DNA from 2 places in the Actinokineospora sp. NPDC004072 genome. Region 2 is predicted to be linked to the other one. Evidence: riboswitches for the same ligand, from Rfam matches in the RefSeq annotation. Region 2 holds a riboswitch; the other holds the start of a gene.
The links. Region 2 has a riboswitch for S-adenosylmethionine ahead of ACWEPX_RS30875 (methionine ABC transporter ATP-binding protein). Riboswitches for the same ligand answer to the same signal wherever they lie in the genome.
Positions count from the first base shown of each region.

Region 1: it holds a riboswitch for S-adenosylmethionine, as region 2 does, so the genes downstream of both, thrC (threonine synthase) here and ACWEPX_RS30875 (methionine ABC transporter ATP-binding protein) in region 2, are expected to answer to the same signal.

Region 1 is NZ_JBSGHB010000008.1:57,576-62,015, reverse strand. It holds gene rpsT (30S ribosomal protein S20) at 1-4, shown strand, start outside; gene ACWEPX_RS14130 (acyl-CoA thioesterase) at 102-602, shown strand; gene holA (DNA polymerase III subunit delta) at 743-1,717, opposite strand; SAM riboswitch class I at 1,855-1,982, shown strand; gene thrC (threonine synthase) at 1,994-3,247, shown strand; gene ACWEPX_RS14115 (ComEC/Rec2 family competence protein) at 3,262-4,440, opposite strand, start outside.
Region 2 is NZ_JBSGHB010000029.1:8,163-12,602, reverse strand. It holds gene ACWEPX_RS30890 (acyl-CoA desaturase) at 1-414, shown strand, start outside; gene ACWEPX_RS30885 (TetR/AcrR family transcriptional regulator) at 502-1,101, shown strand; gene rsmA (16S rRNA (adenine(1518)-N(6)/adenine(1519)-N(6))-dimethyltransferase RsmA) at 1,098-1,937, shown strand; SAM riboswitch class I at 2,054-2,142, shown strand; gene ACWEPX_RS30875 (methionine ABC transporter ATP-binding protein) at 2,324-3,331, shown strand; gene ACWEPX_RS30870 (4-(cytidine 5'-diphospho)-2-C-methyl-D-erythritol kinase) at 3,348-4,313, shown strand.

The DNA of each region.
Region 1 (4,440 bases), on a different contig from region 2:
CTAAGGCGTTTCCACGGCGGCGCCGCACCCGTTCCCACGGGTGCGGCGCCGCTGTCGTGGGCGCGCCCGCGCGTCGCGCCGGGATGGGGGAGACTCGCGGTATGGAGCCCAAACCCCCGTCGGCGGCGCGCACCTCGCTGTCGCACATCATGACCGCGCTGGACACCAACCTCCTCGGCACCGTCCACGGTGGCGTGGTCATGAAGCTGGTCGATGACGTCGCGGGCGCCGTCGCCCAGCGCCACTCCGGCGGCCCGGCGGTCACCGCGGCGATGGACGGCATGACCTTCCTCCACCCCGTCCGCGTCGGCGACCTGGTCCACGCCCACGCGCAGGTCAACTGGGCGGGCCGCTCCTCGATGGAGGTCGGGGTCCGCGTCCTGGCCGAGCCGTGGGACCGCGCTGGCGTCCCCCCGGTCCGCGTCGCCACCGCCTACCTCGTCTTCGTCGCCGTCGACGCCCACGGCCAGCCCCGGCCGGTCCCCCCGCTCCTGCCCGAGACCGACGAGGACCACCGCCGCCTCCGGGAAGCCGAGATCCGCCGCAAGCACCGCCTCACCCGCCGCGACGAGATCCTGGCCAGCCGCGAGGAACACGCCTGACGCGCTCCACAGCGGACGCGCCGGTGTCCACAGAGGTCTTCCGCGGCGGTCTTCCGCGGCGGTCCTCCGCGGCGGTCTTCCGCGGCGGTCTTCCGCGGCGGTCTTCCGCGGCGGTCTTCCGCGGCGGTCTTCCGCGGCGGTCAGGTGCCGCGGGCGCGGACCAGGCGGAGCACGGCGCGCTCCAAGGCGTAGTCGGCGTCCACGGCGGCGCCCTTGACGTCGGCGTTGACCTCCGCGGCGATCTGCATGGCCTCGACCAGGCCCTCCGCGCGCCAGCCCCGGGACTGGGCCACGGCCTTCTTCACCTTCCACGGCGGCATGCCCAGCTGCTGGGCCAGCCGGAACGGGTCGGTTCGGCCCGCGCCCGCCACCCGGGCGATCGTGCGCACGGCGTCGGCGAGGGCGTCGGCGACCAGGACGTGCGCCACGCCGAGCTGCAGCGCCCAGCGCAGCGCCTCCAGCGCGCCCGCGACGTCGCCGGTGACGGCCTTCTCGGCCACGGCGAACCCGGTGACGTCGGCGCGGCCGCGGTGGTAGCGGCGCACGGCCTCCTCCGAGACCGTGCCGCCGGTGTCGGCGACCAGCTGGGCGGCCGCGGCGGCCAGCTCGCGCAGGTCCGAGCCGACCGAGTCGATGAGCGCGGCGACCGCGGCCGGGTCGGTGCGCCCGCCCGCCCGGCGGATCTCCTCGCGGACGAACGCCTCGCGCTCGGCGGGCTTGGTCAGCTTCGGGCACTCGGTGACGGCCGCTCCGAGCTTGCGCAATGCGGCGACGAGGTCCTTGCCCGCCTTGCGCCCGCCGCCGTTGTGCGCGACGACCAGGACGATGCCCTCCGCGGGCGCCTTGGCGTAAGCGGTGACGGCGGCGGCGATGTCCTGGGTGATCTCCTGCGCGGCGTCCAGGACGATCACCCTGCCCTCGGCGAACAGCGACGGCGAGACGAGTTCGGCCAGCTCAGGGGGTGTGAGGTCGGCCACCCGGACGCGGGTGAGGTCGGCGGCGGGGTCGACCAGCCGCACGCTGTCGAGCGCGGCCCGGACGGCGCGTTCGACCAGCAGTTCCTCCTCGCCCAGCACCAGTTGCAGCGGGGCCGGGGTGACCGCGGGTGACTTCACACGGGCATCCTGCCATGCCACGCCGACACCGCCGGGTAGCGCAAGGGCTCTCGCATGATGGACGTCCTGTTGGTCACGCGGGGCCGCGGTGTCGTAGCGTGTCGGCAAGGCCCATCCCGGGCCGCACAACCGAATACCGCTCATCCAGAGGGGCAGAGGGAACGGCCCGACGAAGCCCCGGCAACCGGCGTGAGTGTCACCTCCTCGTGAGGTCGACCACGACCACGGTGCCAATTCCGACCCGCGGACGCGGGAGAGATGAGGAGATACCTCGCGATGACTGCCGTCGACACCACGCCCGCCCTCGACCTCGGTCCCGCGCGCGCCCTCTCCTGTCGGGAGTGCGGCCACCAGATCCCCCTCGCCGCGGAATTCGCCTGCGCGGAGTGCTTCGGCCCGCTCGAGGTCGCCTACGACTTCGGCACCGTAACCCGCGCCGACATCGAGGCGGGCCCCAAGTCGATCTGGCGCTACCGGCGCCTGCTGCCCGTCCCGCCGGACGTGCAGGCCCACCCCAACACCGAGCCCGGCTTCACCCGCCTGGTGAAGGCCGACCGCCTCGCCGCCGCGCTGGGCGTGAAGTCGCTGTGGGTCAAGGACGACACCGGCAACCCGACCCACTCGTTCAAGGACCGGGTCGTCGCCGTCGCCCTCGCCGCGGCGCGCAAGCTCGGCTTCACGGTGCTGGCCTGCCCCTCCACGGGCAACCTGGCCAACGCCGTCGCGGCCGCTGCCGCCCGCGCGGGCTGGGATTCAGTTGTGCTGATCCCCTCCTCCCTCGAACGCGCCAAGATCCTCACCACCGCGGTGTACGACGGTTCGCTGATCGCCGTCGACGGCAACTACGACGACGTCAACCGCCTGGCCACCGAACTGGCCGCGGAGAACGAGGACTGGGCGTTCGTCAACGTCAACGTGCGCCCGTACTACGCCGAGGGCTCCAAGACCCTCGGCTACGAGGTCGCCGAGCAGCTCGGGTGGCGCCTGCCCGGCCAGGTGGTCATCCCGGTCGCGTCCGGGTCGCAGCTCACCAAGGTGGACAAGGCATTCCGCGAGCTGGCCGCCCTCGACCTGGTGGAGGACACCCCCTACCGCGTCTTCGGCGCCCAGGCCACCGGCTGCGCCCCGGTGTCGGCGGCGTACAAGGCCGACCAGGACGTCATCATCCCGGTCAAGCCCAACACCATCGCCCGGTCGCTGGCCATCGGCGCGCCCGCCGACGGCCCCTACGTCCTCGACACCGTCCGCCGCACGGGGGGCGCGGTGGAAGATGTCACGGACGAGGAGGTCGTCGAGGGCATCCGCCTGCTGGCCCGCACCGAGGGCATCTTCGCCGAGACCGCGGGCGGGGTCACCGTGGCCACGGCGAAGAAGCTCATCGACTCGGGCCAGCTCGACCCGGACGCCGACACCGTCCTGCTGATCACCGGCGACGGCCTCAAGACCCTCGATGCCGTCGAGGACCGCATCGGCCCCAAGGCCGTCGTCCCGCCGACCACGGCCGCGGTGCGCGCGGCCCTGCAGGGCTAGAGTCCACACCGGACTCATCCCGGCGGCCCCCTGGACACCAAGGCGGGCCCGGGGACGACCGCGACGTCTCCCCCGAGATCGGTGCGCCCGGTGCGCGCGCCGATCCGGGCGAGCACGGCGAGCGTCCCCGGGTTCGGGTGCCCGTAGCGGTTGCGCGCCCCGACGCTGACCACCGCCAGCCGCGGCCCGACGGCGGCCAGGAACGCCGGGTCGCTGAACCGCGACCCGTGGTGGGGCACCTTGACCACCTCGGCGGCCAGGTCGATCCCGGACGCCGCCAGGTCGGCCTGGGCGGTGAGCTCGATGTCCCCGGTGAGCAGGACCCGTCCCGCGGTCGTGCTGGCGAGCAGGACGAGCGAGGCGTTGTTGATCGCGCTGCCGTCCGCGTCCTCGGGTTGGGCATCGCCTCCTCTCGGATGGAGCACGTCGATCGTCAGCCCAGGCCAGGTCAGCCTGCGCCCAGCGGTCAGTTCCACCACGGGCACACCGCCCGCGGCGGCGCGCACGCGGTCCCACGCCCAGCCCGGCTGCCTGCCGGGCCCGACGACGACCGCGCCCGGCGGCCCCCGGTCGAGCACGGCGGGCAGGCCGCCGATGTGGTCGGCGTGCAGGTGGCTGAGCACCACGGCCGCCACCCGGCTGGCGCCGAGCCGGTCGAGGCACTCCCCCATCGGCTCGGGTTCGGGCCCGGTGTCGACCACCACGACCGTCCCCGCCTCGGCCGTGGCCAGGACCATGCCGTCGCCTTGGCCGACATCGCAGGCGATGAACGCCCAGCCCTCCGGCGGCCACCCGGGCCGGGCGATCCGGACCGGGATGACCACCAGCAGCACGCCGACGAGCGCCAAGGCCACCAGCGCCCGCACCTTGGGCAGCCGCGCCGCCAGCACGAGCACGCCCGCCGCCGCGGCCGCGGTGACCCCGCCCCACCAGCCCTCCGGCCACGGCACGGCCGCCCCGGGGATGCTGGCAGCGTGCTCGGCGACGGTGAGCAGCCACCACGTCTCCGGACCCGCCGCGGCGACCAGCGCCTGAGCCGCCCCGGCCCACAGCGGCGCGACCAGCGCGGCGAGCACGCCCAGCACCGTCGCGGGCGCGACGACCGGCGCGGCCACCAGGTTCGCCGCCACCGCGACGAGGCTCACCTGCCCGCTCATGCCCGCCACCACGGGCGCGGTGACCAGGTGCGCCGC
Region 2 (4,440 bases):
AACAAGCTGTTCCCGCTGTTCACCGGGCTGACGCTGCTGCTGCCCGCACTGCTGGGCGGGCTGCTCAGCTGGTCCTGGTGGGGCGCGCTGACGGCGTTCTTCTGGGCGGGCCTGGTGCGCGTGGCCGTGCTGCACCACGTCACCTGGTCGACCAACTCGATCTGCCACATGATCGGCGAGCGGCCCTTCGCCAGCCGGGACAAGGCCGCCAACTTCTGGCCGCTGGCGATCCTGAGCTTCGGGGAGTCCTGGCACAACCTGCACCACGCCGACCCGACCTGCGCCCGCCACGGCGTGCTGCGCGGCCAGATCGACACCTCGGCGCGGCTGATCTGGCTGTTCGAGAAGTTCGGCTGGGCGACCAACGTGCGCTGGCCCACCCCGCAGCGGCTGGAGAAGATCTCCGCCAAGTAGCGGACTACGCTCCCCGGGATGGCGGGGAGGCGGCGACGCAGCGCCGCGGGCGCCGGAACGGAGGTGCCCGCGGTGGCTCGCGTGCGCATGAGCGGCAGGGAACGGCGGGAGCAGCTGCTGGACGTGGCCCGCGCCCTGTTCGCCGAGAAGGGCTTCGACGCGGCCTCGGTCGAGGAGATCGCGCACCGGGCCAACGTCAGCAAACCCGTGGTCTACGAGCACTTCGGCGGCAAGGAGGGGATCTACGCCGTGGTCGTCGACCGGGAGATGCAGTCGCTGCTGGCGGGCATGACCCGCGCCCTGTCGGAGGACGCCCACCCGCGGCTGCTGCTGGAGCGCGCGGCCAAGGCGCTGCTGGACTACATCGAGGGCGCCACCGACGGCTTCCGCATCCTGGTGCGCGACTCCCCCGTGGCGACCTCCACCGGAACGTTCTCCAGCCTGCTCAACGACATCGCCAGCCAGGTCGAGCACATCCTCGGGGTCCAGTTCAGCAAGCGCGGCTACGACCCCAAGCTGGCCGCGCTGTACTCCCAGGCGTTGGTGGGCATGGTCGCGCTGACCGGGCAGTGGTGGCTGGAGGCGCGCAAGCCCAAGAAGGACGAGGTCGCCGCGCACCTGGTCAACCTGAGCTGGAACGGGCTGTCCAACCTGGAGGGCAAGCCCGCGCTGCGGGAGCGGCCATGAGCCTGCTGGGCCCGGCGGAGATCCGGGGCCTGGCCGAGTCGCTGGGCGTGCGGCCGACCAAGAAGCTCGGGCAGAACTTCGTCCACGACCCCAACACCGTGCGCCGGATCGTGGCCACCGCCGAGCTGTCCGCCGACGACGTGGTGCTGGAGGTCGGCCCCGGCCTGGGGTCGCTGACGCTGGCGCTGCTGCCCGCGTGCGCCGCGGTCGTCGCCGTGGAGATCGATCCCGTGCTGGCCGGGAGGCTGCCCGCGACCGTCGCCGACCGCGCCCCCGAGCTGGCCGATCGGCTGACCGTGGTGTGCGCGGACGCGATGAAGGTGACCGAGCTGCCCCTGGCGCCCACCGCGCTGGTGGCGAACCTGCCCTACAACGTGGCCGTGCCGGTCGTGCTGCACCTGCTGGCCGCCGTGCCGTCGCTGCGCAAGGTGCTGGTGATGGTCCAGGCCGAGGTGGCCGACCGGATGGCGGCCGGGCCGGGCGGCCGGGTCTACGGCGTGCCCAGCGTCAAGATCGCCTGGTACGCCTCGGCCCGGCGGGTGGCGACCGTGCCGCGCGCGGTGTTCTGGCCGGTGCCCAACGTCGACTCCGCGCTGGTGCTGCTCCAGCGGCGGGAGCAGCCCGCAGGCGACCGCGACGCGGTGTTCGCCGTCGTGGACGCGGCCTTCGCCCAGCGGCGCAAGACGCTGCGCGCGGCGCTGGCCGGGTGGGCGGGCTCGGCCGCCGCGGCCGAGGCGGCGCTGCTGGCCGCGGGCGTCGACCCGGGGGCCCGGGGCGAGCAGTTGGCCGTCGAGGACTTCGCGCGGATTGCTCAACACGCGCATACCCGCCGGTAGTAGGCCGTTCGGGGTCCTGGTCCGCACTCCGAGAGTGTGACGTTGCGAACGGTACGGCCGAACCTGCGTTGAGCGGCTTGCGCGGCGACCAGGCGATCGGGTGTACTCAGCTCAGCTATCCATCAGGAGCGGCCGAGAGACCTGGCTCTGCGACGCCGCAGCAACCACCCACGCGGGCAGGTGCTACCGCCAGGACCGATGGAGGACCGAGAGATGGGGATTCTCACCCGCAGGCGGGTCATCGACGAGTGCAGGCGCACCGTGACCGGCTGTCGGCGAATGCGCGTATCCAGCTGATACAGCCCGCTCGCCCACATCCACTTCGGACACACCCACTTCCCGCACGCGCCGTCGGCGTGCGCGGGCGCGCCTGGAGCCGATTCGCCATGATCACCGTTGAGAACGCCACGAAGTCTTTCTGGACCAGCACCGGCCAGGTCGTCGCCATCGACGACGTCACGCTCGACCTCGCGCCCGGCGCGATCACCGGCGTGGTCGGCGGGGCCGGGTCGGGCAAGTCGACCCTCGCCCGGCTGGTCTCCCTGCAGGACCGCCCCGACAGCGGCGTCGTCCGCGTCGAGGGCTACAACACCGCCGCGCTCGACCAGCGCAGGCTGCGCGCCGCCCGCCGCCGCATCGGCGTCGTCGGGCAGGGCGAGCTGCTGGCGCAGCGCACCGCGGCGGGCAACATCGCGATGCCGCTGGAGCAGGCGGGCGTCGACGGGCCGCAGCGGCGCGAGCGGGTCGGCAGGCTGCTGGACCTGATCGGCCTGACCGCGCGGGCGGGCGCGCTGCCCGCCGAGCTGACCCCCGGCCAGCGGGCCCGGGTGGAGATCGCCCGCGCCCTCGTCGGCGACCCCGGCCTGCTGCTGGCCGACGACCCGACCGCCGACCTCGACGCCGACGGCGCGGCGGGCGTGCTGGCCGTGCTCGACCGCGCCCGCAGCGAGCTGGGCACCACGGTGCTGGTCACCACCGCCGACGGCGGGGTCGCCCGGCGCATCGCCGACGACGTCGCGCTGCTGGAGGGCGGGCGGGTCGCAGCCAACGGGTCGCTGCTGTCGCTGATCCAGAACCCGGGCAGCCCGATCGCCGACGCCCTGCTGCCCGCCATCGACACCCCCGACTCCGTGCGCGCCAAGCACGACCGCACGGCCGAGGTCGTGCTGATCGGCTTCGCCGCGGTCGGCGCGCTGCTGCCGGAGGCCAGCGGCCGCTTCGGCACCGACGTCTCGGTCATCGGCGGCGGCCTGACCCGGGTGGGGGAAACCCCGGTGGCCCGGTTCCTGCTCGGGGTGTCGGGGGCGCAGGCGGAGTCGACCCTGTCCTGGATCAGCGAGCGCGGCGGCGTGGTCAAGCGTCCGGTGCGGGGGCCGGAGGGCATCGCCGCCTGACCCGTAGGCTGGTCGGGTGCTCGCCGTCGTACCGCACCCCGTCACCGTTCGCGTGCCGTCCAAGGTGAACCTGCACCTCGCGGTGGGCGACGCGCGGCCGGACGGGTACCACGACCTCACCACCGTCTTCCAGGCGCTGTCGCTCACCGACGAGGTCACCGTCGCCGTGGCCGACGAGCCCGGGGTGGAGGTCGCGGGCGAGAACGCCGACGCGGTCCCGACCGGCCCCTCCAACCTCGCGTGGCGCGCGGTGCAGGAGCTCGCCCGCCACTGCGGCCGCGACCCGGAGGAGCCGCGCGTGCGCGTGGTGATCCGCAAGGGCATCCCGGTGGCGGGCGGGATGGCGGGCGGCAGCGCGGACGCCGCCGCGACGCTGGTGGGCCTCTCGGCCCTGTGGCGGCTGGACGTCACCCGCGACGACCTGGCCCGGCTGGCGGCGCGCATCGGCAGCGACGTGCCGTTCACCCTCTACGGCGGCACGGCGCTGGGCACGGGCCGGGGAGAGCAGCTGGTGCCCGTGCTGTCCCGGCACACCTACCACTGGGTGCTGGCCTTCGACCGCCGCGGGCTGTCGACGCCGAAGGTGTTCGGCGAGCTGGACCGCCTGCGCGCGGAGGGCTCGCCCCCGCGGGCGGGCGCCGTCGAACCGGTCCTGGAGGCCCTGGCGACCGGCGACCCCCGCCAGCTGGCCCTGCTCCTGGGCAACGACCTGCAGGCCGCCGCCGTCTCCCTCCGCCCGGGCCTGCGCCGCACCCTGCGCGCGGGGGTCAACGCGGGCGCCCTCGCTGGCACCGTCTCCGGCTCCGGCCCCACCTGCGCCTTCCTCTGCGCCGACGAGCAGTCCGCCCTCCACGTGGCCGCCGAGCTGGCAGGCGCAGGCGTCTGCCGCACCGTCCGCGTCGCCCACGGCCCCGTCCCCGGCGCCCGCGTCATCGGCGGCGAGGACAGCCCCCGCCCGGTCCCCCCGGAAGTCCACGCCTGACCGGCGCGTCCCAATCGCACCATTTTCGCTACCAATTCGGTCACCCGGCAATACCGGAATTGAAACGAGCGCCTGTTTCCGAATGACCTGGGTCTCACCCGGGGCGGTCGACGCGCAATTCGGGCCG